4 regions of the Streptomyces sp. NPDC023481 genome follow, and region 3 is predicted to be linked to each of the others. Evidence: riboswitches for the same ligand, from Rfam matches in the RefSeq annotation. Region 3 holds a riboswitch; each other region holds the start of a gene.

Region 1 (5,791 bases), on a different contig from region 3:
CATCAGCCCGGAGATCATCGAGCTGCACCACGACAAGCACCACGCGGCGTACGTGAAGGGCGCCAACGACACGCTGGAGCAGCTGGCCGAGGCGCGGGACAAGGAGTCGTGGGGCTCGATCAACGGGCTGGAGAAGAACCTGGCCTTCCACCTCTCGGGCCACATCCTGCACTCGATCTACTGGCAAAACATGACCGGCCCGAAGGACGGCGGCGGCGAGCCCCTGGCCCAGGACGGCGTCGGTGACCTGTCGGACGCGATCACCGAGTCCTTCGGCTCCTTCGCCGGCTTCAAGGCCCAGCTGACCAAGGCCGCGGCCACCACCCAGGGTTCGGGTTGGGGTGTGCTCGCCTACGAGCCGCTGAGCGACCGCCTCATCGTCGAGCAGGTCTATGACCACCAGGGCAACGTCGGCCAGGGCTCGACCCCGGTCCTGGTCTTCGACGCCTGGGAGCACGCCTTCTACCTGCAGTACAAGAACCAGAAGGTCGACTTCATCGAGGCCATGTGGCAGGTCGTCAACTGGCAGGACGTGGCCAAGCGCTACGCCGCCGCCAAGGAGCGCGGCGACAGCCTGCTGCTCAAGCCGTGACGCCGTAGCACACCTCAGGCGTCCTGCCTCGTGATCGTCTTCTCACCCTTCACGTCGGCAGGCGGTACAACGAAAGGCTCCCGCAAGGCAGATCCTTGCGGGAGCCTTTCTGTGGCCGGCGCCCGCCCGAGTCAGGTCAACCTGCGTCCGCGGTACGAGCGTTCCACCGCTCCTCGACCTTGGCCAGCCGCCAGTAGCCGATGGCCGCGGCCCAGACCACCACGAACAGGCCGACGATGACGTAGCCGACGTTGTCCAGGTCCAGGCCCGCGATCCAGCCGGAGGCGTCGTCACTGAGGCCCAGCTTGTCGTGCAGCACCCCGACCAGCTCGATCGTGCCGACGAAGAAGGCCACTGCGATGGACAGGCCGGTGATGGTGAGGTTGTAGAACACCTTGCGGACCGGGTTCGAGAACGCCCACTGGTAGGCGAAGTTCATGAAGGTTCCGTCCAGGGTGTCGAACAGGCTCATACCGGCCGCGAAGAGCAGCGGCAGGCACAGGACCGCGTACCAGGGAAGGCCGGCCGCGGCGCCGTTACCGGCCAGGGCGAGGAGCAGCACCTCGGTGGTGGTGTCGAAGCCGATGCCGAAGAGGAAGCCGAGCGGGAACATCTGGCCGGGACGGCGGATGGACTTGGTGAGCCGGCCCAGAATGCGGTTCATGAAGCCGCGCGAGTCCAGGTGGGCCTCCAGCTCCGCCTCGTCGTAACGTCCGGCTCGCATCGCCTTGAAGACGCGCGCGATCCCGACCAGAGCGACCAGGTTCAGGGCGGCGATCAGGTACAGGAACCCTCCGGAGACGGTGGTGCCGACGGTGCCGAGGACCTGGTGGGTGTGGGAGCCGTCGTTCATCAGGGTGCCGGCGAGCTTCGCGCCGCCGGCGACCAGCGCGGCCATGGCGACCACCACACTGGAGTGGCCGAGCGCGAACCAGAAGCCCACCGACACCGGCCGCTGGCCGTCGGCCATCAGCTTGCGGGTGGTGTTGTCGATCGCGGCGATGTGGTCAGCATCGAAGGCGTGCCGCATACCGAGGGTGTAGGCCGTGATGCCCAGACCCACCCCGAACGCCTTGGTCCCGACCTCGTAGTGGTGCGGCACGACGAGCAAAAAGAGGATGCCGAAGGCGACCACGTGCAGGGCGACGATGACAGCCAGGAGGCCGGCGGTTCGGACGGTGTCCTCGCGGCGCCAGCGGAAGGAAGGGGCGGCGGTGGTTTCGGGCACGCCTGGGGACAGGGTCATACGGTCACGCTCCAGCACCTCGTGGATCAGTTTCGTGCTGCCGTGGCCGGTCTCCTGGCTGACGGGTCATCGCGCCCGCCCCTGCCTTCCCGGCCGTGAGGCCAGTGGCAACGCTTGGGGCGGGAACTCCCCGATCACAGTGGCGAGGGCCGCTCCGGACTGAGTCCCTGAGGGACTGTCACCGGTCTTCCCGAACACCACGGCCCGCCCACCCTAGAAGGCAGGAGGTCGCGGCTGCAAGGCTGCACAACTGATGAGGTATGGAGGCAGGGTGCCGGTGACTGCGATGATGGGCCCATGCATCTCGTCCCCGCGGAACGTGCCGGGCAGCGGACCATCGACGGCCATCGGGTCTGCGACGCCATCGCAGCCGTCGGCGAGCCCGGGCGGGTACGCGCCTGGGCCGACCGTTTCTCCCTGCTCTCCGATCCCGGACGCCTGTCCCTGCTGCTGGCCCTCCACGAGGCGGGCCCCATCGCCGTCTCTGACCTCGCCGTGGTCACCGGGATGCGGGACACCGCCGTGTCCCAGGCCCTGCGTCTGCTGCGGGCCGCGGGCGCGGTGGAGGGCGAGAAGGACGGTAGGGTCGTGCGCTACCGCCTCGTCGACGGCTCCCTCGCCGCGTTGCTGAGCCACTGCACGTCACACGATGCAAGCGCCGACAGCACAATGTCGCGAGGAGCAAGTGGCGCAGGACCACGATAAGGATCGCAGCTGCGCGCCATTGCCGCCGGTCTCGGACAGGGCCAACAGCGGCTCTTGAACCGGGAGGAGTGTTGATGGACCGCATTCGCCGAAGCCTTTTCCGCTGTCCAGCAGTCGGCACCAGAAGGACGGATTCCGGGCTGGGGCGGCGAATTTCCTGATGCAGCTTTCGCCACGTCCGGCTGTGGACGAGTTGGTGTTCACCTGCCCCTCATGGAACTCCTCCCGGCGGCGTGCGGCGTGCGGCGTGCGGCGTGGGGTCGTCGCTCCGGCCGGTCGGTTCAGGCGTGTGCGTGCCCGGTGCGGCGGCGAGAGATTCGGCTGAGGAGGAGGTCCACGACGAGGAAGGCGGCGAGTGGGATCCCGAGCAGCGGGACGTAGTAGCCGACCACGGCGACCATCGCTGCGCCGGGCACCAGCACGTACACCGGTACCTGCCGCCAGGCGCCGCGGGGGATCGGGCGGCCGAAGGCGGAGCCGCGGCCGCGCTGCCACCACATGCGGTAGCCCCAGAGGGTGAGCAGGACCAGGGCCAGGGCGAGGACGGCCAGCGCGATCTGGTTGGCGAGGCCGAACAGGGTGCCGGTGTGGGCGTCGATGCCCCACCGGGTGAGCTCGGCCGGCATCGGGTAGTCGGCGAAGCGCAGGACGTCGGTGACCTTGCCAGTGGCCGGGTCGACGGCGATCGAGTCCTGGCTGGGGCCGCTGCCTGGGCGGACCCGCCTGAATCGCCGGCCGTGTGGGGTGGGGCGGTGGTGGGCGGTTCGACGGACGGGGGCGCTGCTCCCGGGGCGTACGGGTCTCACCTCATCGGTCGGTTGATCGGAACGGTGAGTTCCGCGCCGTTGGTGTGATGTGGAGCACCCAGTGGCCTGTGAACGCCGGGGCCGGCCGAGGTAGTGGACGTCATAGGCCGGCCGGACCGCATGCACGGCCCGGCCGACTCGGTGGGACTCCTCGGCGTTGCGCTGCGACTGGAACAGGGAGTCGGCCGATGCGGGCCGCCTTCGCCTTGTCCTGGGGCGATGGATCAGGCGATCCCGTCCAGCTTGCCTTTCCTGGCGTCGTCGACCAGGGAGGAGAACTGGTCGGCGCTCATCTGGACGCGCTGGCCGAAGTCGTCGGTCAGGACGATGCGGCGGTCGTCGGGGGCGGTCGGGTCGACGAATAGCTGGGGACAGCCGCAGTTGCAGTTGCCGCAGAACGTGGCCACGGGCTCCAGCCCGCTGGTGTCGGTCATGCTGCTCCACCTCCGTGGACATGGGCGTGCGGCGCTCCGGTGTCCGGGCCGGTGCCGCGGGGACTGTCCGGGGGATACCCGGCGCGGATGCGGCGGACGCGCGACCCCGACGTATCCAGGGGGCGCGGGGATGGCGGGTGTGCGCTGCTGCTCCTTGGAGTGCTTCCGGTGCTTCGATTTCGCCAAGGTGGCCGGGAACTGAACGGCACCCGCATCCGACTCGTAAGGAGGAGGCGGGTCGAACACGCAACAGCTCCGTGGGCGGTGATGCGTATGCCTGGGCCGGGGGAGAGATCCTTTGGACGCGTGGCAGCATCAGGTGTCGTGAGTGTGTCCCTGGTGGTGCGGAGCGTGCGCGCGGCGGTGTTTGCCGCGCTGTGCGTGCTGCTCGCTGCCGGAGGGCATGCCCTGGCAACGGGCATGGCGCCGCCGGTGTGGGTGCAGGCCGCCGGGTTTGTGCCGGTGTTCGCGGTGGGCTGTCTGTGGGGCGGCCGTGAGCGGTCGCTGGCCGCCATCGGCATGGGGACTCTGGCTTCCCAGGGCGGGCTGCACCTTGTCTTCCACGCCGTGCAGCCACACCACGCTGCGATGGTCATGCACGGCATGCCGATGCCCTCTGCGCATGCGTTGACGCCGCACGCCGCCGCCGTCCACGTCGGGGCGGCCCTGCTGCTGACCTGGTGGCTGCGGCGCGGCGAGGCGGCACTGTGGTCGCTGCTGCGGCGGACGGTCGCGTTCGTGCCGGGGCTCGCCGCCTGGTGGCAGGTGTCCGGCGAGGCATGGCGCGCGCCGGCCGGGCCAGTGCTTGTGCGTCGGGCCGCCGGTGAGCGGTGGGCCTTGCGGCAGGTACGGCTGAGGTACGCCGTGCACCGGCGGGGGCCGCCGGCAGGGATGTCGTACGCGTGTCGTACGTGATCTGAACCCGACATCCCCTTCTCTCATCCGTACGGAGATCCATCACCCATGTCCAGGACCCGCACCACCCTGCGCCGCGCCGGCGCCGTCACCGCCCTCACCGCCGCCGGGCTCCTCGCCGCCGCGGGCGTCGCTTCCGCGCACGTCACCGTCCACCCCGACAGCTACGCCAAGGGCGCCACGGACGGCGTGCTGACTTTCCGCGTCCCCAACGAGGAGGACAACGCCTCCACCACCAAGGTCCAGGTCTTCCTGCCGACCGACCACCCCGTCCTCGGCGTCCTGGTCCATCCGCAGGACGGCTGGACCGCCAAGGTCACCAACACCAAGCTCAAGACCCCCGTCAAGACAGACGACGGCACCATCACCGACGCCGCCTCCGAGATCACCTTCACCGGTGGCAAGATCGCACCCGGGCAGTACGAGGACTTCAACGTCGCCTTCGGCCAGCTGCCCGACGACGTCGACCAGCTGACCTTCAAGACCCTGCAGACGTACTCCGACGGCAAGACCGTCCGCTGGATCGAGGAGGCCCAGGGCGGCCAGGAGCCGGAGAACCCGGCACCCGTCCTCAAGCTCACCGCCAAGGGCGCGGAGGACGGAGCCGGCGCTTCGACCGCCCCGGCCGCGAGTTCGAAGAGCTCCGAGAGCGCCAAGCCGACCGCCTCGGCGAGCGACTCGACCGCCCGCGGTCTCGGCGTCGCCGGGCTGGTCGTCGGCGTGCTGGGCCTGGCAGCGGCGGGCTTCGCCGTCGTCCGCGGGCGCTCCGCCGGATCCCGGGCCGAGTAGCGCGCCCGCCCTGCCGGCGGAAGCCCGTCGGCAGGGCGCCGGTCGGTTGCCTCCTGCGCGCTCCGTCGTCCGATCAGACGGCTACCGGATCGGCGACGCCGTACCCGGCCTCGACGATGGCCGTGCGCAACCGCTCGTCGTCGAGATCTTCCTTGATGCTCGCCGCGCAGTGCTCGCAGCTCATGCCGGTGACGTTGTGCTCCTTCTGGTGCATGAGGGAACTCCCGGGCGCTGTAAGGGGCTCGGGTGGCGTGCGAATCCGCGGGTGCGGGTGTTCACGCCGACGCCGTCACCTCGGAGGTCG
Region 2 (5,791 bases), on a different contig from region 3:
CTCGCGCGGGTAGCCGTGGGCGGCGAGTTCGCGGGCGACCTGCATGTGGGAGCGGGCGGCCTCCAGACTGATGACGTCGGCGTCGAGGTCGTCGATGGCCTGGACGATGTCACCGAACTCGGCGTAGCACATGTGCGTGTGGATCTGGGTGTCGGGCCGCACACCGCTGGTGGTGAGCCGGAAGGCTTCGGTCGCCCAGGCCAGGTAGGCCGGACGGTCGGCGGCGCGCAGCGGGAGAGTCTCGCGTAGCGCCGGTTCGTCCACCTGGATGACCGAGGTGCCGGCTGCTTCGAGGTCGCCGACCTCGTCGCGCAGCGCCAGGGCGACCTGGCGTGCGGTGTCGGCGAGGGGCTGGTCGTCGCGGACGAAGGACCAGGCGAGCATGGTGACCGGGCCGGTGAGCATGCCCTTGACCGGGCGGTCGGTGAGCGACTGGGCGTACGTCGTCCAGCGGACGGTCATCGGCTCGGGGCGGGAGATGTCGCCGACGAGGATCGGCGGGCGGACGTAGCGGGTGCCGTAGGACTGGACCCAGCCGTGCTGGGTGGCGAGGTAGCCGGTGAGCTGTTCGGCGAAGTACTGGACCATGTCGTTGCGTTCGGCCTCGCCGTGCACGAGGACGTCCAGTCCGGCCTTCTCCTGGAAGGCGATCACCTCCTGGATCTCCGCCTTGATCCGCTCCTCGTAGCCGGCGGTGTCGATGCGCCCGGCGCGCAGGTCGGCCCGTGCGGTGCGCAGTTCGCCGGTCTGCGGGAAGGAGCCGATGGTCGTGGTCGGCAGGAGGGGAAGGCGGAGGTGGGCGCGCTGGGCCGCGGTGCGTTCGGCGTAGGGCTGGGAGCGGCGGGCGTCGGCGTTGGTGACGGCGGCGGCGCGGGAGCGTACGGCGGGGCCGTTGGTGATGGGCGAGCCTGCTCGCGAGGCGAGGCCGGCGCGGTTGGCGGCCAGTTCGGCGGTGATCGTGCCGGTGCCCTGGGCGAGGCCCTTGGCGAGGGTGACGACCTCGCGCGTCTTCTGCCGGGCGAAGGCGAGCCAGCGCAGGATCTGGGGCTCGATGTCCCGTTCCGTGGTGGCGTCGAGCGGGACGTGCAGCAGGGAGCAGGACGCGGAGACGTCGACCCGGTCGGCCAGTCCGAGCAGGGTGCCCAGGGTGGACAGGGACTTGGCCAGGTCGTTGACCCAGATGTTGCGGCCGTTGACGACGCCGGCCACCAGCCGCTTGCCGGGCAGACCGCCTGCGGCGGCGAGGTCGTCGAGGTTGGCGGCGGCGGCCTCGGTGAAGTCCAGGGCCAGGCCCTCGACCGGTGCCTTGGCCAGTACCGGCAGGGCTTCGCCGAGCCGGTCGAAGTAGGACGCGACCAGCAGCTTGGGCCGGTCGGTGAGGGCGCCGAGGTCGCGGTAGGCGCGGCCGCCGGCGTCGAGTTCGGCCGGGGTGCGGTCCTGGACGAGGGCGGGTTCGTCCAGCTGGACCCACTCGGCGCCCGTGGCGCGCAGGTCGGCGAGGACTTCGGCGTACACCGGCAGCAGCCGGTCCAGCAGGGTGAGCGGCTCGAAGTCGTCCGGTACGCCGGGTGCGGGCTTGGCCAGGAGGAGGTAGGTGACCGGGCCGACCAGCACGGGCCGGGCGGTGAGGCCCAGTGCCAGGGCTTCCTTCAGCTCGGTGACCTGCTTGGTGGTGTCGGCGGCGAACACGGTGTCGGGGCCGAGTTCGGGGACGAGGTAGTGGTAGTTGGTGTCGAACCACTTGGTCATCTCCAGCGGTGCGACCTCCTGGGTGCCGCGGGCCATGGCGAAGTAGCCGTCGAGCGGGTCGGCGGCGACCGCCTCCCGGTGGCGTGCGGGGACGGCGCCAACCATGACGGTGGTGTCCAGGACGTGGTCGTAGTACGAGAAGTCGCCGGTGGGCACCTCGTCGATGCCGGCCTCGGCGAGCTGCCGCCAGTTCGTACGGCGCAGTTCCGAGGCGGTGGCACGGAGGGCGTCGGCGGTGACGCGCCCCTTCCAGTAGCCCTCGATCGCCTTCTTCAGTTCCCGGCTCTGTCCCTGGCGGGGGTAGCCGTGCACGGTGGACCGTGCTGCCGCGGCTGCGGGCTTGGTGGTCACGGAGATCTCCTTCGCGAGATGAATCCCTGAGATCCCTGGTGACGGGACGAGAGCGCGAAGGGGTGACGGACCCGGACGGGTACGAACTCGCGCGGCACGGCGCGGTCCTCCGTCCGGTATGTCGCCGACCCGCCCTCGAGGTCACCGGGATGTCCGCGCACGAGTGGTCCGGGCGCGGGCAGTTGGCAGGTCTTCGGACTCGCGGGCACGTCCTCACCGAGGAGGACTCCTACTGGCCGTCGCTTCCCAGGCCCTCCCGGGCCCAGTGCGTATGACGGCGGTCGTTCCCGCTCACCGCTGCGGGGCAGTCCCGGATTCCCACCGGGTTCCCTCTTACGACGCATCCCGCCTGGCGGACGGGGCGAACCAGCTGCACCCGCCACCCTACGGGGCCACCGTCGGACAAGGGAGCAGGACGTCCACCATCCGGACGGTGAGGCGGACCGATGCGCGCCGGGCAGGGCACAGGGCGGGAAGCCCGCCGCACACGCGCTTCCCGCCCTTCCCCTGTCACGCCGCCCGGGGACCCTCATCCCCTGCGGCGGCGCGGGTCCCTCGGCCCGCGCCGTACCGGGCCCTCAGACCGGTTCGTAGGTGTGGAACCCTCTGCCGGTCTTCCGGCCGAGGAGTCCGGCCTCCACCATCCGCTGGAGCAGCGGTGGAGGCGCGTGGAGCGGCTCGCGGAACTCGTCGTAGAGCGATTCGGCGATCGAGGCGACGGTGTCCAGTCCGATCAGGTCCGCGAGCTTCAGCGGGCCCATCGGGTGGGCGCAGCCCAGCTCCATGCCGGTGTCGATGTCGGCGGCCGTGGCGAAGCCTGACTCCGCCATGCGGATCGCCGACAGCAGGTAGGGGATGAGCAGCGCGTTGACGACGAAGCCGGCCCGGTCCTGGGAACGGATGACGGTCTTGCCGAGCACGCGGGCCGCGAAATCCTCGACCGTGGCGGTCGTGTCGGCCGAGGTGTGCAGCGAGGTCACGACCTCCACCAGTGGCAGCACGGGGACGGGATTGAAGAAGTGCAGTCCTACGACCCGGTCAGCGCGGCTCGTGGCCATGCCGAGTCGCATGACCGGGAGGGAGGAGGTGTTGGTGGCGAGGACGGCGGCGGGGTCCTCGATGATCTTGTCGAGGGCGGCGAACACCTCGGTCTTGGCGTCCGGGTTCTCCACCACGGCCTCCACGACGAGCTGCCGGTCGGCCAGGTCTTCGAGGTCGCCGGTGAAGACGAGGCGGGTGAGGGCGTTCCGCGCGGCGGACTCCTCCAGCTTGCCGCGCCGGACGGCGCGGTCGAGGGAGGCCGCCACCCGGTCCCGCGCGGCTCGGGCCGCGACGGCGTCGACCTCGCACACCACGGTGTCCAGCCCCGCTCGTGCGCAGACCTCGGCGATACCGGCGCCCATCTGACCGCCACCCACGACGCCGATGCGCCCGATGTCCCCGCTCACGCCCTGGCCTCCGTCCGGCGCACGAGGTGCCGGGTGTAGGCGTCAGGGGTGAAGAAGAGCGGCACCTCGGCTGCCAGAGCGGTTCGTTCGAACAGCGCGCGGGCCGCTTGGACATCTGCCCAGGGGTATGCGGCGCCGAGCGCGGCGGCCTCGTCGTCGAGCAGCCCGAGGACCGTCTCCCGGTCGACCACCCGATGGCGCAGCCACTGCCAGATCTGCACGCGGGCGATCTCGGCGGTCGCCGCGTCCTCCATGAGCCCGTACAGGGCGACGGCGCCCTGGCCGCGCAGCCAGGCGGCGAAGTAGCGCAGGGCGACGGCGACATTGGTGCGAACGCCCTCCATGGTCGGGGGGCCGCTGATGCGGCGCACCGACAGCAGGTCGACCGCCGTCACCTCCACGTCGTCGCGTGTCCGGTCGAGCTGGTGGGGGCGTTCGCCGAGGACGTCGTCGAAGACCTCGCGGCAGACGGGGACGAGGCCGGGGTGGGCGACCCAGGAGCCGTCGAAGCCGTCCTCCGCCTCGCGCTCCTTGTCCAGCCGCACCTTGGCGAGTGCGGCCTCATGGGCGGCCGGGTCCTTGTCCGGCACCTGTGCTGCCATGCCGCCGATGGCGTGGGCGCCGCGCTTGTGGCAGGTGCTGACGAGGAGTTCGGTGTAGGCGCGCATGAAGGGGGCGGTCATCGTGACCTTGGCGCGGTCGGGCAGGAGGAAGTCGGTGCGGTGGCCGAAGGTCTTGATCACGCTGAACAGGTAGTCCCAGCGCCCCGCGTTGAGGCCGGCGCTGTGCTCCCGCAGCTCGTAGAGGATCTCCTCCATCTCGAACGCTGCGGTGATCGTCTCGATGAGAACGGTGGCGCGGACGGTGCCGCGCGGGATGCCGAGCAGTTCCTGGGCGGTGACGAAGATGTCGTTCCAGAGCCGGGCCTCGTAGCGGTTCTCCAGTTTGGGCAGGTAGAAGTACGGGCCCTGCCCGGCGTCGATCTGCCGCTGGGCGCAGTGGAAGAAGTACAGGCCGAAGTCGACGAGCGCGGCGGGCACGGGGCGGCCGTCGTACTCCAGGTGCTCCTCGTCGAGATGCCAGCCGCGCGGCCGTACGACGATGGTGGCGAGCTGTTCGCCGAGCCGGTACTCCTTGCCCTCGGGGGTGGTGAAGTCGATGCGGCGCTCGATGGCGTCCAGCAGGTTCAGCTGCCCGCTGATGACGTTGTTCCAGGTGGGCGCGGTGGCGTCCTCGAAGTCGGCCATCCAGACCGCGGCCCCGGAGTTGAGGGCGTTGACCGTCATCCGGCGGTCCGGGGGGCCCGTGATCTCGACGCGCCGGTCGCTCAGCCCGGGCGCGGGTGGTGCGGCCCGCCAGGACGGGTCGGCACGGATGGCGGAGGTGACCATCGGGAAGTCGAGCGGGGAGCCCGAGGCCAGGCGCAGGACCTGCCGGCGGCGTTCCCTCATCAGGTCGTTCCGGCGGGTACCGAAGGCGGCGGCCAGGTGGCCCAGGAAGTCCAGGGCGGCGGGTGTGAGGATCTCGTCGTGACGCTCGCCCGCGGGCGCGAGAACGCGGACGTGGCGGGTCAGGGCACTGGTGGACATCGCTTCTCCTGCGAGCGGGGCGGAGTGGGCGGGTTCGGGGAGCGGGGGTCGGACGAGGACGGTCGTGCGACCCCCGCTCCTCTCGGGCAGACAGGTCAGGTCGCGAAGGGACGGCCTAGTGGAACTGCTCCTCCTCCGTGGAACCGGCCAGCGCGGTGGTCGAGGAGGCGGGGTTGACGGCGGTGGACACCAGGTCGAAGTAGCCGGTGCCGACCTCGCGCTGGTGCTTGACGGCGGTGAAGCCGTGGGCCTGTGCGGCGAACTCCCGCTCCTGGAGGTCCACGTAGGCGGTCATGCCGTGCTCGGCGTAGCCGCGGGCGAGGTCGAACATGCCGTGGTTCAGGGAGTGGAAGCCGGCCAGCGTGATGAACTGGAAGCGGTAGCCCATCGCGCCCAGCTCTCGCTGGAACTTGGCGATCTGGTCGTCGTCCAGGGCGGCCTTCCAGTTGAAGGAGGGCGAGCAGTTGTAGGCCAGCATCTGGTCCGGGTACCGCGCGTGGATCGCCTCGGCGAACTCGCGGGCCTGCGCCAGGTCCGGCGTGCCCGTCTCGACCCAGATCAGGTCGGCGTAGGGGGCGTACGCCAGGCCGCGGGCGATCACGGGTGCCATGCCGTTGCGGACCCGGTAGAAGCCCTCGGCGGTGCGCTCGCCGG
Region 3 (5,791 bases):
CCGTGCGCCCGTACCCGTGCGGTCCCCGCTGACGGACGGCGAACGGACACGGCTGCTGAGCGCGCGCGGCATCACGGTCGCCTACCGGGGTGTCGCCGCCGTTCGCGAAGTCGACCTCGACCTGCACGCGGGTGAGGTCACCGCGCTGATGGGCCGCAACGGCTCCGGAAAATCCTCCCTTCTGTGGGCCCTGCAGGGCTCCGGACCGCGCCGGGCGGGAAGCGTGCGGGTGACCGGCGACACCGGCGGTACGGACCCTCACTCGGTACCGCCGGCCCAGGCCCGTCGGCTCGTCGGGCTGGTTCCGCAGACCCCGGCCGACCTGCTCTACCTGGAGAGCGTCAAACAGGAACTCGACCAGGCCGACGCCGAGTCGGGTACCGAGTCGAAGGCGCGCGCCCTCCTCGACCGGCTCGCGCCGGGCATCGACGACGCCATCCATCCCCGAGATCTCTCCGAGGGGCAGAAACTCGCGCTGGTCCTCGCCATCCAGCTCTCGGCCGCGCCCCGGGTCGTCCTGCTCGACGAACCGACCCGGGGTCTGGACTACCAGGCCAAGACGGCACTGATCGGCATCGTGGACGCCCTCGCGGCGGAAGGCCGTACGGTCGTCGTCTCCACGCACGACGTCGAATTCGTCGCCCGTGCCGCAGACCGCGTCGTGGTGATGGCCGAGGGCGATGTCGTCGCCGACGGCCCGACCACGGACGTCATCGTCTCCTCGCCGACCTTCGCCCCGCAGACGGCGAAGATCCTCTCCCCGCTGCCGTTCCTGACGGTGCACCAAGTGGCACACGAGCTCGCCACCCACTGTGACGAGGGAGCACGCCCATGAAACCACGCACCGGCGCCGCCATCCGGCTGACCCCACGCGTCGGCGTGGTCATGGGACTGGCCGCCCTCCTCGGACTGGTCGCCTTCTTCTGGCCGTTCGTGGTCGCGCCGGGCACGTTCGGCTCGAACTACGCGCCCCCGCTGATCTTCGGCGTCCTGCTGGTGCTCGTCCTGTGCGTGGTCCTCTCGGAGATCGCCGAGGGCGGCATCGACTCCAAGGCGCTCGCCATGCTGGGCGTACTCTCCGCCGTGAACGCCGCCCTGCGCCCGCTCGGCGCCGGAACGGCGGGCATCGAGACCGTCTTCTTCGTCCTGGTCCTGGCGGGGCGGGTCTACGGCCCCGGCTTCGGTTTCGTCCTCGGCTGCACGTCGCTGTTCGCCTCCGCCCTGATCACCGGGGGAGTGGGGCCGTGGATGCCGTACCAGATGTTCGGCTGCGCCTTCGTGGGGATGCTCGCCGGGTTCCTGCCCAGGGCGAGCGGCCGGCGCGAGGTGCTGATGCTGGCCATGTACGGCTCGCTGTCCGGCTACCTCTTCGGCTTCCTGCTCAACCTCTCCTTCTGGCCGTTCTCCCTGGACCCCAACAGCTCCATCGCCTACCTCCCGGGCCTGCCCTTCACCGAGCAGTGGCACCGTTACGTCGCGTTCGACCTGGCCACCTCGCTGGGCTGGGACACCGGCCGGGCGGTCACCAACTTCGTGTGCCTGCTGCTGGCCGGACCCGCCGTCCTGACCACCTTCCGGCGCGCCGCCCGCAAGGCCCGCTTCCGGGCGCCGGTGCGCTTCGCGGCCCCCCGGACGGCCGCATCCGAGCCCCGCTGACCTCGAACACCACCGGAACCCGGGCTACGGGGGTGGATTTACTAGGACGTCCAACTATATATTCGAGGGGTAGGCCCGCGGTGCAGGGAAGCCGGTGTGATTCCGGCACGGTCCCGCCACTGTGACCGGGGAGTACGCCGTCGAGCAGGACGCCACTGACGAGCTGGATGTCGGGAAGGCGGACGGCGCGCGCTGATCCGGGAGTCAGGATACCGGCCGCGGGATGTTCCGTGTTGTCCACGAGGATGGAGCTGACACGCATGGCACCGCTGCGTATTCACGATCCCGGCGGACTCGGCCGCCGGCGTCACTCACGCCGCATTCCCGTCGTCACCGCCTGACGGTTCGCCCGCCATACGCGTTCTCGCGCTGCCCCCGCACACACGTGCACGCCACCGCGTCCCTGTGTGCCGGTTCGGCGCGCCATCCCGGATCACCCGCACCTGACGAGAGCAGGCACCCATGATCCGTCCGAACGACTCCGCCAACGTACGTGAGTTGACCCACTTCATCGATGGCAGGCACACCCCGGGAACCTCGGGGAACCACGGCGACGTGTACGACCCCAACACCGGCGAGGTCCAGGCACGCGTGCCGCTGGCCGACCGGGCCGAGACCGAGGCGGCGATCAGCGTCGCCGCCGAGGCACAGCGGGAGTGGGGCGGGTGGAACCCGCAGCGCCGCGCCCGCGTCCTGCTGCGCTTCCTGCACCTCGTCGAACAGGAGAAGGACGCGCTCGCCCGGCTGTTGTCGTCCGAGCACGGGAAGACCATCGCCGATGCCCACGGTGACATCCAGCGCGGTCTGGAGGTCGTGGAGTTCGCCGCGGGCATCCCGCATCTGCTCAAGGGCGAGTTCACCGACAACGCCGGCACCGGCATCGACGTGCACTCCCTGCGCGCCCCGCTCGGAGTCGCCGCCGGCATCACACCGTTCAACTTCCCGGCGATGATTCCCCTCTGGAAGGCCGCGCCCGCCCTGGCCTGCGGCAACGCCTTCATCCTCAAGCCTTCGGAGCGCGACCCCTCCGTCCCCCTCAGGCTGGCGGAACTGTTCCTGGAGGCGGGCCTGCCGGCCGGCGTCCTCAACGTCGTCAACGGCGCCAGGGAAGCGGTCGACACCCTCCTGGAAGATCCCCGCGTCGCCGCCCTCGGCTTCGTCGGTTCCACACCCGTCGCCGCGCACGTCTACGCGACCGCCGCGGCCCACGGCAAGCGTGCCCAGTGCTTCGGCGGCGCCAAGAACCACATGATCGTGATGCCGGACGCCGATCTCGACCAGGCGGTGGACGCCCTGATCGGCGCCGGGTACGGCTCTGCGGGCGAGCGCTGCATGGCCGTCTCCGTGGCCGTCCCCGTGGGCGAGGACACCGCCGACGCGCTGGTGGCCCGGCTGAAGGAGCGCATCGGCGCGCTGCGCATCGGCCGCAGCGACGACCCCCAGGCCGACTTCGGCCCGCTGGTCGGCAGGGACGCCGTCGACAGAGTCCGCGAGTACATCGACCTCGGTGTCGCAGAGGGCGCCGAACTCGTCGTGGACGGCCGGGGCTTCGTGCTTCCCGGTCACGAGAAGGGCTTCTTCGCGGGGGCGTCGCTGTTCGACCGGGTCACCCCGGCGATGCGCATCTACCAGGAGGAGATCTTCGGGCCCGTGCTGTCGGTCGTGCGCGCCGCCGACTACGAGGAGGCCCTGCGCCTGCCCAGCGAGCACGCCTACGGAAACGGCGTCGCCCTCTTCACCCGCGACGGGGACACGGCCCGGGACTTCACCCGGCGTGTGAACACCGGCATGGTCGGCGTCAACGTGCCCATCCCGGTGCCGGTCGCCTACCACACCTTCGGCGGCTGGAAGCGGTCCGGATTCGGCGACCTGAACCAGCACGGCCCGGACTCGATCCGCTTCTACACCCGCACCAAGACCGTCACCTCCCGCTGGCCGGCCGGGCTGCGCGAGGGCGCGAGCTTCACGATCCCCACGATGGGCTGAGTGCCGTATGACCACCACCTGGCTCACCGAGGACCAGCAGGCCCTCGTCGAGACCACCCTCGACTTCGCCCAGGACCACCTGGCACCGCACGCCCTGGACTGGGACCGCGACAAGCACTTCCCCGTCGATGTGCTGCGCAAGGCGGCCGGGCTCGGACTCGGCGGCGTCTACGTCCGCGAGGAGTCCGGCGGTTCCGGCCTCACCCGCACCGACGGCGTGCTCGTCTTCGAGACCCTCGCCTCCGGCTGCCCGTCCATCGCCGGGTACCTCTCCATCCACAACATGGTCGCCTGGATGATCGACCGCTACGGCGACGACCCCCAGCGCGACCGGTGGCTGCCCCGTATCTGCGCCATGGACGACCTCGCCAGCTACTGCCTGACCGAACCGGGCGCCGGTTCCGACGCGGCAGCGCTGACCACCAGGGCCGTCCGCGACGGCGACCACTACGTCCTGACCGGCGTCAAGCAGTTCATCTCCGGCGCGGGCGCCTCCCAGGTGTACGTCGTGATGGCCCGTACCGGAGGCGCCGGCCCTGACGGCGTCTCGGCCTTCCTCGTCGACAAGGACGACCCCGGGCTCACCTTCGGCCCCGACGAACGGAAGATGGGCTGGAACGCCCAGCCGACCCGCCAGGTCGTCCTGGACGGCGTACGACTGCCCGCCGGCCGGCTCCTGGGCCGCGAGGGCGAGGGCTTCCGCATCGCCATGAACGGCCTGAACGGCGGCCGCCTCGGCATCGCCGCCTGCTCGCTCGGCGGCGCCCGCAGCGCCCTCGACCGCAGTCTCGCCCACCTCGCCGACCGGGAGGCGTTCGGCGCACGGCTCCTCGACGCCCAGGCGCTGCGCTTCCGCCTCGCCGACATGGCCACCGAGCTGGCCGCCGCCCGTGCCCTGGTCCAGCAGGCCGCGGGAGCCCTCGACCGAGGCGACCCACAGGCACCGTACCTGTGCGCCATGGCGAAGCGGTTCGCCACCGACACCGGGTACTCGGTCGCCGACCGCGCACTCCAGCTGCACGGGGGCTACGGCTACCTCAGCGAGTACGGCATCGAGAAGATCGTCCGCGACCTGCGCGTCCACCAGATCCTGGAAGGAACCAACGAGATCATGCGCGTCATCGTGGCCCGCGGCCTGACGGAGGTATGCGGATGACCGCCACCGACGAACCCGTCCTGTTCCACACCACCGGCCGGGCCGCCCACATCACCCTGAACCGGCCCAAGGCCCTCAACGCCCTCAGCCACGAGATGGTCCGCCGCATCGACGACGCGCTCGGCAACTGGGAGCGCGACCCGGCCGTGGAGACCGTCGTCCTCACCGGTGCCGGGGAGCGGGGCCTGTGCGCGGGCGGCGACATCCGCAGCATCCACGACGACGCCCGCAACGGTGACGGCTCCGCCTCGGCCGCTTTCTGGCGCGACGAGTACCGCCTCAACGCCCGGATCGCCCACTACCCGAAGTCGTACGTGGCCGTCATGGACGGCATCGTCATGGGCGGCGGGGTCGGCCTTTCCGCGCACGGCAGCGTCCGGATCGTCACCGAACGCTCGCGGATCGCCATGCCGGAGACCGGGATCGGCTTCGTCCCGGACGTCGGCGGCACCTACCTGCTCGGGTTGGCGCCGGGTGAACTGGGCACGCACCTGGCGCTGACCGGCGCACAGATCGGTGCGGGAGACGCTCTGCTCTGCGGGCTCGCCGACCACTTCGTGCCGTCCGCGGCACTGAGGGGATTCATCGACGACCTCGCCGAGATGCCTGTGCACGACGCACTCGCCCGCCATGTACAGCCGCCCCCCGAGGACGAGTTGGGCAGCCGACGGGCGTGGATCGACTCCTGCTACGCCGCTGACACGGTCGAGGAGATCGTCGACCGGTTGCTCGCCGACGGCGGCCGGGACGCCAAGGAAGCAGCCGAAACCCTCCTGGCCAAGTCCCCCACCGCCCTCAAGGTCACCCTCGCCGCCCTGTCCCGCGCCCGGCGCCTCGGCCCGCTGGAGCGAGTCCTCGACCAGGAGTACCGCGTCTCCTGCGCCGCTCTCCGGCATCCCGACCTCGTGGAGGGCATCCGCGCCCAGGTCATCGACAAGGACCGCGACCCGCACTGGTCGCCGGCCACCCTGGTCGAGGTGACCGAAGCCGACG
Region 4 (5,791 bases), on a different contig from region 3:
CCTGCCGCCCGGCCCCCTCACCCGCCGGGTCTGCCGCCCGGTGTGCCTCGTCGTCCGTGTTCCGCAGCGGTTCGGCCATGCCGTGATCCTGCCAGCCGGATCACCGGTGAGCGGGTCGGATCGGCCGCTTCCGCGGGGAGACCGTACGGCCGAACGGGCGGATCCAGTGATGAAACGCCCGAAATCCGCCCGTATGCGGCGATCCCCGGGCCTTCAATGGCCTCTCTTGCCCACGGGACGACCGCCGCCGCCCGCGGTCGTCCGCCACCCCGGGGAGACGCATGGCCCGTGAACGCACCCTTGTCCGCCGCCGCGCCGGTGTTCTCGTGGCGGCCACCGCGGCCCTCGCCCTCGCGGGCACCGCGCCCGCGTCGGCCGGCCCGGCGGGACCCGGGGCACCGGCCGGACCGGTCGGGACGGCCGGGACGGCCGGGACCCAGGCGGTCGGCCTCGCACGGCCGGACGGGATCCTGCTGGCCGCAGGAACGTCACTGCCCGCCGGTCTGCCCCGGGGGCACGACGTCTCGTCGCACCAGAAGCGCGTCGACTGGGCCGCCGCCGCGGCGAAGGGCGCCCGGTTCGCGTACGTCAAGGCGACCGAGTCCACGACCTACCGCAACCCCTACTTCTCCGGGCAGTACTCGGGCGCCCGCACGGCCGGGCTGCTGCGCGGCGCGTACCACTTCGCCCTGCCCGACCGGTCCTCCGGCACCCGGCAGGCCGCGTACTTCGTGCGGTACGGCGGCGGCTGGCGGGCGGACGGCTGGACGCTGCCGCCCGCGCTGGACATCGAGTACAACCCGTACAGCACGCGGCACAAGTGCTACGGGCTGGGCAAGGCCAGGATGGTGCGCTGGATCCGGTCCTTCAGCGACGAGGTCAAGCGGGAGACGGGCCGCCGCCCGGTCATCTACACCACGACCCAGTGGTGGAAGCTGTGCACCGGCAACAGCCGCGCCTTCTCCGCCTCCAACCCCCTCTGGATCGCCCGGCACGGCACCTCGCGGCCGGGGGCGCTGCCGGGCGGCTGGCACTACTGGACGTTCTGGCAGTACGCCGGCGCGGGCAGGCTGCCGGGTGACCAGAATCTCTTCAACGGCTCCCTGAGCCGGCTGCGGATCCTGGCGCGGAACCGGTAGCCAAGGGGCGTCTGGGGCGAGGGGGCCAAGCGGAATCTCTCGCGCGCGTTACTGACACCCCCACGCCCGTCCCAGTTCATCTTCCGTTCACCCAGGTTGCCTACGTTCGACCCGCCAATGACCTCGAACGATTGCCTGGGTAAATGGAAAGCTTCTCGCTGATCCTCGCGATAGTGGTCGTCACCGCTCTCGCGTTCGATTTCACGAACGGTTTCCACGACACCGCGAACGCGATGGCCACCACCATCTCCACAGGCGCCCTGAAGCCGAAGATCGCGGTCACCATGTCGGCCGCCCTCAATCTGGTGGGCGCCTTCCTCTCCGTGGAGGTCGCGAACACGATCTCCAAGGGTCTCGTCGACGAGACCGGCATCCGTCCCGAGGTCATCTTCGCCGCCCTGGTCGGCGCGATCCTCTGGAACCTGCTGACCTGGCTGGTGGGCCTGCCCTCCAGCTCCTCGCACGCCCTGATGGGCGGCCTGGTCGGCGCCACCGTCGCCTCCGCCGGCTTCGGCGCCGTCCACGGTGACGTACTGGTCACCAAGGTGCTGCTGCCGGCCGTCGCCGCGCCGATCGTGGCGGGCCTGGCCTCGCTGCTGGCCACCCGGTTCTCCTACGGCATCGGCGGCACCGCGGACGGCGAGGCCACCCGCAAGGGCTACCGCGCCGGCCAGATCGCCTCCGCCGGCCTGGTCTCCCTGGCCCACGGCACCAACGACGCCCAGAAGACGATGGGCATCATCACCCTCGCCCTCGTGGCCGGCGGCTCGCTCGCCCCCGGCTCCAACCCTCCCACCTGGGTGATCCTCTCCGCCGGCCTGGCCATCGCGCTCGGCACCTACATCGGCGGCTGGCGCATCATCCGCACCATGGGCAAGGGCCTGACCGACCTGGAGCCGCGCCAGGGCTTCGCCGCGCAGACCAGCGCCGCGACCGCCATCCTGGCCTCCTCGCACCTCGGCTTCTCCCTCTCCACCACGCACGTCGTCTCCGGCTCGGTGATGGGCGCGGGTCTGGGCCGCAAGGGCGGTGTGGTCCGCTGGTCCACCGCGACGCGCATGTTCGTCGCCTGGGCGCTGACCCTGCCGGCCGCCGCGCTGGTCGGCGCCGGTGCCGAGTCCGTCACCGGCCTCGGTGACTGGGGCACCGCCGCCGTCGCCGTCTTCCTCGTCGCCGCGAGCGCCGCGATCTGGAAGATCTCCCGCCGCGAGGTCGTCGACCACACCAACGTGGTCGAGGAGCCCGACGAGCCGGCCGGTGTGGTCACCACCGCCATCGCCGCCGTGATCCCGCCGCCCACCGGCACGGTCGCCCCCGACCTGGGCCTCACGTTCCCGCAGCAGACCACCGCCCCCGCCGAACCGGCCCCGGCCGGCCCGCCGGCCGCCACGGTCTGACCCCGCGTCACGGTTACTGAAGGAAGCATCCCCATGAAGATCGACTGGGCGGCCCTCGGCTCCGTCTTCGGCGTCAGCCTCGCGTTCACCGTGGGCCTGGTGGCCCTGTTCACCCTCGGCATCAACGGCCTGGCCCGGCGCGAGAAGGCCGCGGCCCAGGGCGGCTCCGCCGGGCTGGCGGTGACCGGTGCGTACGTGTGCTTCGCGGCCTGCGCGGCGGCGGTGGCGTACGGCATCCACCTGATCGTCGCCAAGTCCTGACGGCCTCGTCCACCTCATCGCCGCCACACCCCGACGGTCCCGGACCGTCCCCCAGGCCCTGCCGGGCGCCCCCTCCAGCGGGGCCCGGCAGGGCCTGGGCGTGTCGGCGGTGTGGGCCTCAGCACAGTCCGGCGTCCCAGGTCAAAGGCAGGTTGACGGTCGTTTGGGGCGCGTGGTGGACTGCCTGGGCCAACTACGGCGGCAGGAGAGGAAGCCGGTGCGAATCCGGCGCGGTCCCGCCACTGTCACCGGGGAGACGAACCCCGGGAGCCAGGAACTCTCACCGTCGATTCACGTCGTATTACCAGGGCGCGGACACCCTGAGTGAGGACACATATCGCCATGCCCGGCTGCCGAACGACGACCCCTACCAGGCCCGTTCCCGTCCCCACGGCCGGCTGAACCGATGGGTGCCGATCGCACGTACGCGTACGGCGCCGCCGCCGGCGTCCTCGGGGACCTGCTTCTCGGCGATCCGCGCCGCGGGCATCCCGTCGCCGCGTTCGGCCGGGCGGCGGGCGCCGTGGAAGGCGCGTTGTGGCACGACCACCGTGGCTGGGGCGCCCTGCACACCGCCCTGTGCGCCGGCGGCTCCGTCGCACTCGGCGCGCTGGCCGCGCGTGCCGTACGCCCCTCCCCTGCCGCCTCCGTCGCGCTGACCGCCGCCGCCACCTGGGCCGTCGTGGGGGGCACCTCGCTGGTCCGGGAGGCCCGCGTGATCGGGCGTGCCCTGGAGTCCGGGGACGTCGAGGCGGCTCGGGCGCGGCTGCCCCATCTGTGCGGCCGGGACCCGCAGTCGCTGGACGCCGACGGGATCGCCCGGGCCGTGGTCGAGTCGGTCGCCGAGAACACCTCCGACGCGGTGGTGGGCGCCCTGGTGTGGGGCGCGGTGGCCGGGGTCCCGGGGCTGCTCGGCTTCCGCGCGGTCAACACCCTGGACGCGATGGTGGGGCACAGGTCGCCGCGTTTCCGGCGGTTCGGCTGGGCCTCCGCCCGCCTGGACGACGTGGCCGGCTGGCCGGGGGCCCGGCTGACCGCCGTACTCGCCGCCGCGTCCGGACCGGATCCGCGTGGCGCCCTGCGCGCCTGGCGGGCGGACGCGCGCCGGCACCCCAGTCCCAACGCCGGGCCCGTGGAGGCCTCCTTCGCGGGTGCCCTCGGCGTCCGCCTGGGCGGGACGCTCTCCTACGGCGGCCGGGTCGAGCACCGCCCGGTGCTCAACGGCGCCACCGGACGGCCGGTCCGGGTCACCGACATCGACCGGGCCGTACGGCTCTCCCGCCGGGTCGGCCTGCTCGCCCTCGGCAGCACGCTTCTCGCGCGCCGAATCCTGAAGGGACGCGGCAAGTGAACGGTGGTCTCCTCGTCGCCGGCACCACCTCCGACGCCGGCAAGAGCGTCGTGACGGCCGGCATCTGCCGCTGGCTGGTCCGCCAGGGCGTGAAGGTCGCGCCGTTCAAGGCGCAGAACATGTCCCTCAACTCGTTCGTGACGCGCGAGGGTGCCGAGATCGGCCGGGCGCAGGCGATGCAGGCCCAGGCCTGCCGGGTCGAGCCGACCGCGCTGATGAACCCGGTGCTGCTCAAGCCCGGCGGCGAACAGAGCAGCCAGGTGGTGCTGCTGGGCAGACCGGTGGGCGAGCTGAGCGCGCGCGGGTACCACGGCGGGCGCCAACAGCGGCTGCTGGGCACGGTGCTGGACTGCCTGGCCGAGTTGCGGGGCACGTATGACGCGGTGATCTGTGAGGGGGCGGGCAGCCCGGCCGAGATCAATCTGCGGCGGACCGACATCGTCAACATGGGGATCGCGCGGGGCGCGCGGCTGCCCGTGCTCGTCGTCGGCGACATCGACCGCGGGGGCGTCTTCGCCTCCTTCTTCGGCACGGTCGCCCTGCTCTCCCCCGAGGACCAGGAGCTGGTCGCCGGCTTCCTGGTGAACAAGTTCCGCGGCGATGTCGGCCTGCTGGAGCCCGGCCTGGACATGCTCCGGGACCTCACCGGGCGGCGGACGTACGGCGTGCTGCCGTTCCGGCACGGGCTCGGCATCGACGAGGAGGACGGGCTGCGGGTGTCCCTGCGGGGCACCGTACGGGAGTCCACGGTCACTCCCCCGGTCGGCGAGGACGTGCTGCGGGTCGCCGTGTGCGCGATCCCGCTGATGTCCAACTTCACCGACGTGGACGCGCTGGCGGCCGAACCGGGTGTCGTGGTGCGGTTCGTGGACCGGCCGGAGGAGCTGGCGGACGCCGACCTCGTGGTGGTCCCGGGCACGCGCGGGACCGTACGGGCGCTGGCGTGGCTGCGGGAGCGGGGGCTGGCCGACGCCCTGGTCCGGCGGGCCGCCGAAGGGCGCCCGGTCCTCGGCGTCTGCGGTGGCTTCCAGATCCTCGGCGAGCACATCGAGGACGACGTCGAGTCCCGCGCCGGGGCCGTCCCCGGCCTGGGCGTGCTGCCCGTCCGGGTGCGCTTCGCCCGCGAGAAGACCCTCACCCGGCCGAGCGGCGAGGCCCTCGGCGAGCGGGTCGACGGCTACGAGATCCACCACGGCGTGGCCACCGTCGAGGGCGGCGAACCCTTCCTGGACGGCTGCCGGGTCGGCCAGACCTGGGGCACCCACTGGCACGGCTCGCTGGAGTCGGACGGCTTCCGGCGGGCCTTCCTGCGCGAGGTGGCCGCCGCCGCGGGCCGCCGCTTCGTGCCCGCGCCCGGTACCTCCTTCGCCGCGCTGCGCGAGGAGCAGCTCGACCGGCTCGGCGACCTGATCGAACAGCACGCGGACACGGACGCGCTCTGGCGGCTCATCGAGTCGGGCGCGCCGCAAGGACTGCCTTTCATTCCACCGGGAGCGCCCGCATGAGCACAGTGTTGTTGTTGTCGACCGCCGACACGGACCTGCTGGCGGCCCGGGCCGCCGGCGCCGGTTACCGCATCGGCAACCCCACCCGGGTCGATGTCGCCGGGGAGCTGCCGGGCCTGATCGAGGGCGCGGACCTCG

Evidence for each region. Region 3 has a riboswitch for cobalamin ahead of ACZ3ZD_RS31395 (CoA-acylating methylmalonate-semialdehyde dehydrogenase). Riboswitches for the same ligand answer to the same signal wherever they lie in the genome.
Region 1: linked by a shared signal. The riboswitch ahead of nicT (Nickel transporter NicT) and the one ahead of ACZ3ZD_RS31395 (CoA-acylating methylmalonate-semialdehyde dehydrogenase) in region 3 are both predicted to bind cobalamin.
Region 2: linked by a shared signal. The riboswitch ahead of metE (5-methyltetrahydropteroyltriglutamate--homocysteine S-methyltransferase) and the one ahead of ACZ3ZD_RS31395 (CoA-acylating methylmalonate-semialdehyde dehydrogenase) in region 3 are both predicted to bind cobalamin.
Region 4: linked by a shared signal. The riboswitch ahead of ACZ3ZD_RS26065 (cobalamin biosynthesis protein) and the one ahead of ACZ3ZD_RS31395 (CoA-acylating methylmalonate-semialdehyde dehydrogenase) in region 3 are both predicted to bind cobalamin.

The regions. Positions count from the first base shown of each region.
Region 1 is NZ_JBVHJE010000004.1:18,604-24,394, forward strand. Features, by position in the region: gene ACZ3ZD_RS10380 (superoxide dismutase) at 1-592, shown strand, start outside; gene nicT (Nickel transporter NicT) at 729-1,838, opposite strand; cobalamin riboswitch at 1,866-2,055, opposite strand; gene ACZ3ZD_RS10390 (ArsR/SmtB family transcription factor) at 2,136-2,543, shown strand; partial or broken gene ACZ3ZD_RS10395 (PepSY domain-containing protein) at 2,825-3,361, opposite strand; gene ACZ3ZD_RS10400 (hypothetical protein) at 3,574-3,783, opposite strand; gene ACZ3ZD_RS10405 (hypothetical protein) at 4,108-4,698, shown strand; gene ACZ3ZD_RS10410 (YcnI family copper-binding membrane protein) at 4,747-5,487, shown strand; gene ACZ3ZD_RS10415 (hypothetical protein) at 5,561-5,701, opposite strand.
Region 2 is NZ_JBVHJE010000004.1:1,166-6,956, forward strand. Features, by position in the region: gene metE (5-methyltetrahydropteroyltriglutamate--homocysteine S-methyltransferase) at 1-2,100, opposite strand, end outside; cobalamin riboswitch at 2,268-2,486, opposite strand; gene ACZ3ZD_RS10295 (3-hydroxybutyryl-CoA dehydrogenase) at 2,679-3,548, opposite strand; gene aceB (malate synthase A) at 3,545-5,137, opposite strand; gene aceA (isocitrate lyase) at 5,253-5,791, opposite strand, start outside.
Region 3 is NZ_JBVHJE010000019.1:182,675-188,465, forward strand. Features, by position in the region: gene ACZ3ZD_RS31385 (ABC transporter ATP-binding protein) at 1-835, shown strand, start outside; gene ACZ3ZD_RS31390 (ECF transporter S component) at 832-1,656, shown strand; cobalamin riboswitch at 1,718-1,891, shown strand; gene ACZ3ZD_RS31395 (CoA-acylating methylmalonate-semialdehyde dehydrogenase) at 2,119-3,642, shown strand; gene ACZ3ZD_RS31400 (acyl-CoA dehydrogenase family protein) at 3,650-4,798, shown strand; gene ACZ3ZD_RS31405 (enoyl-CoA hydratase/isomerase family protein) at 4,795-5,791, shown strand, end outside.
Region 4 is NZ_JBVHJE010000014.1:195,374-201,164, reverse strand. Features, by position in the region: gene ACZ3ZD_RS26085 (class II aldolase/adducin family protein) at 1-79, opposite strand, end outside; gene ACZ3ZD_RS26080 (lysozyme) at 282-1,139, shown strand; gene ACZ3ZD_RS26075 (inorganic phosphate transporter) at 1,283-2,536, shown strand; gene ACZ3ZD_RS26070 (hypothetical protein) at 2,570-2,797, shown strand; cobalamin riboswitch at 2,937-3,099, shown strand; gene ACZ3ZD_RS26065 (cobalamin biosynthesis protein) at 3,204-4,148, shown strand; gene ACZ3ZD_RS26060 (cobyric acid synthase) at 4,145-5,653, shown strand; gene cobN (cobaltochelatase subunit CobN) at 5,650-5,791, shown strand, end outside.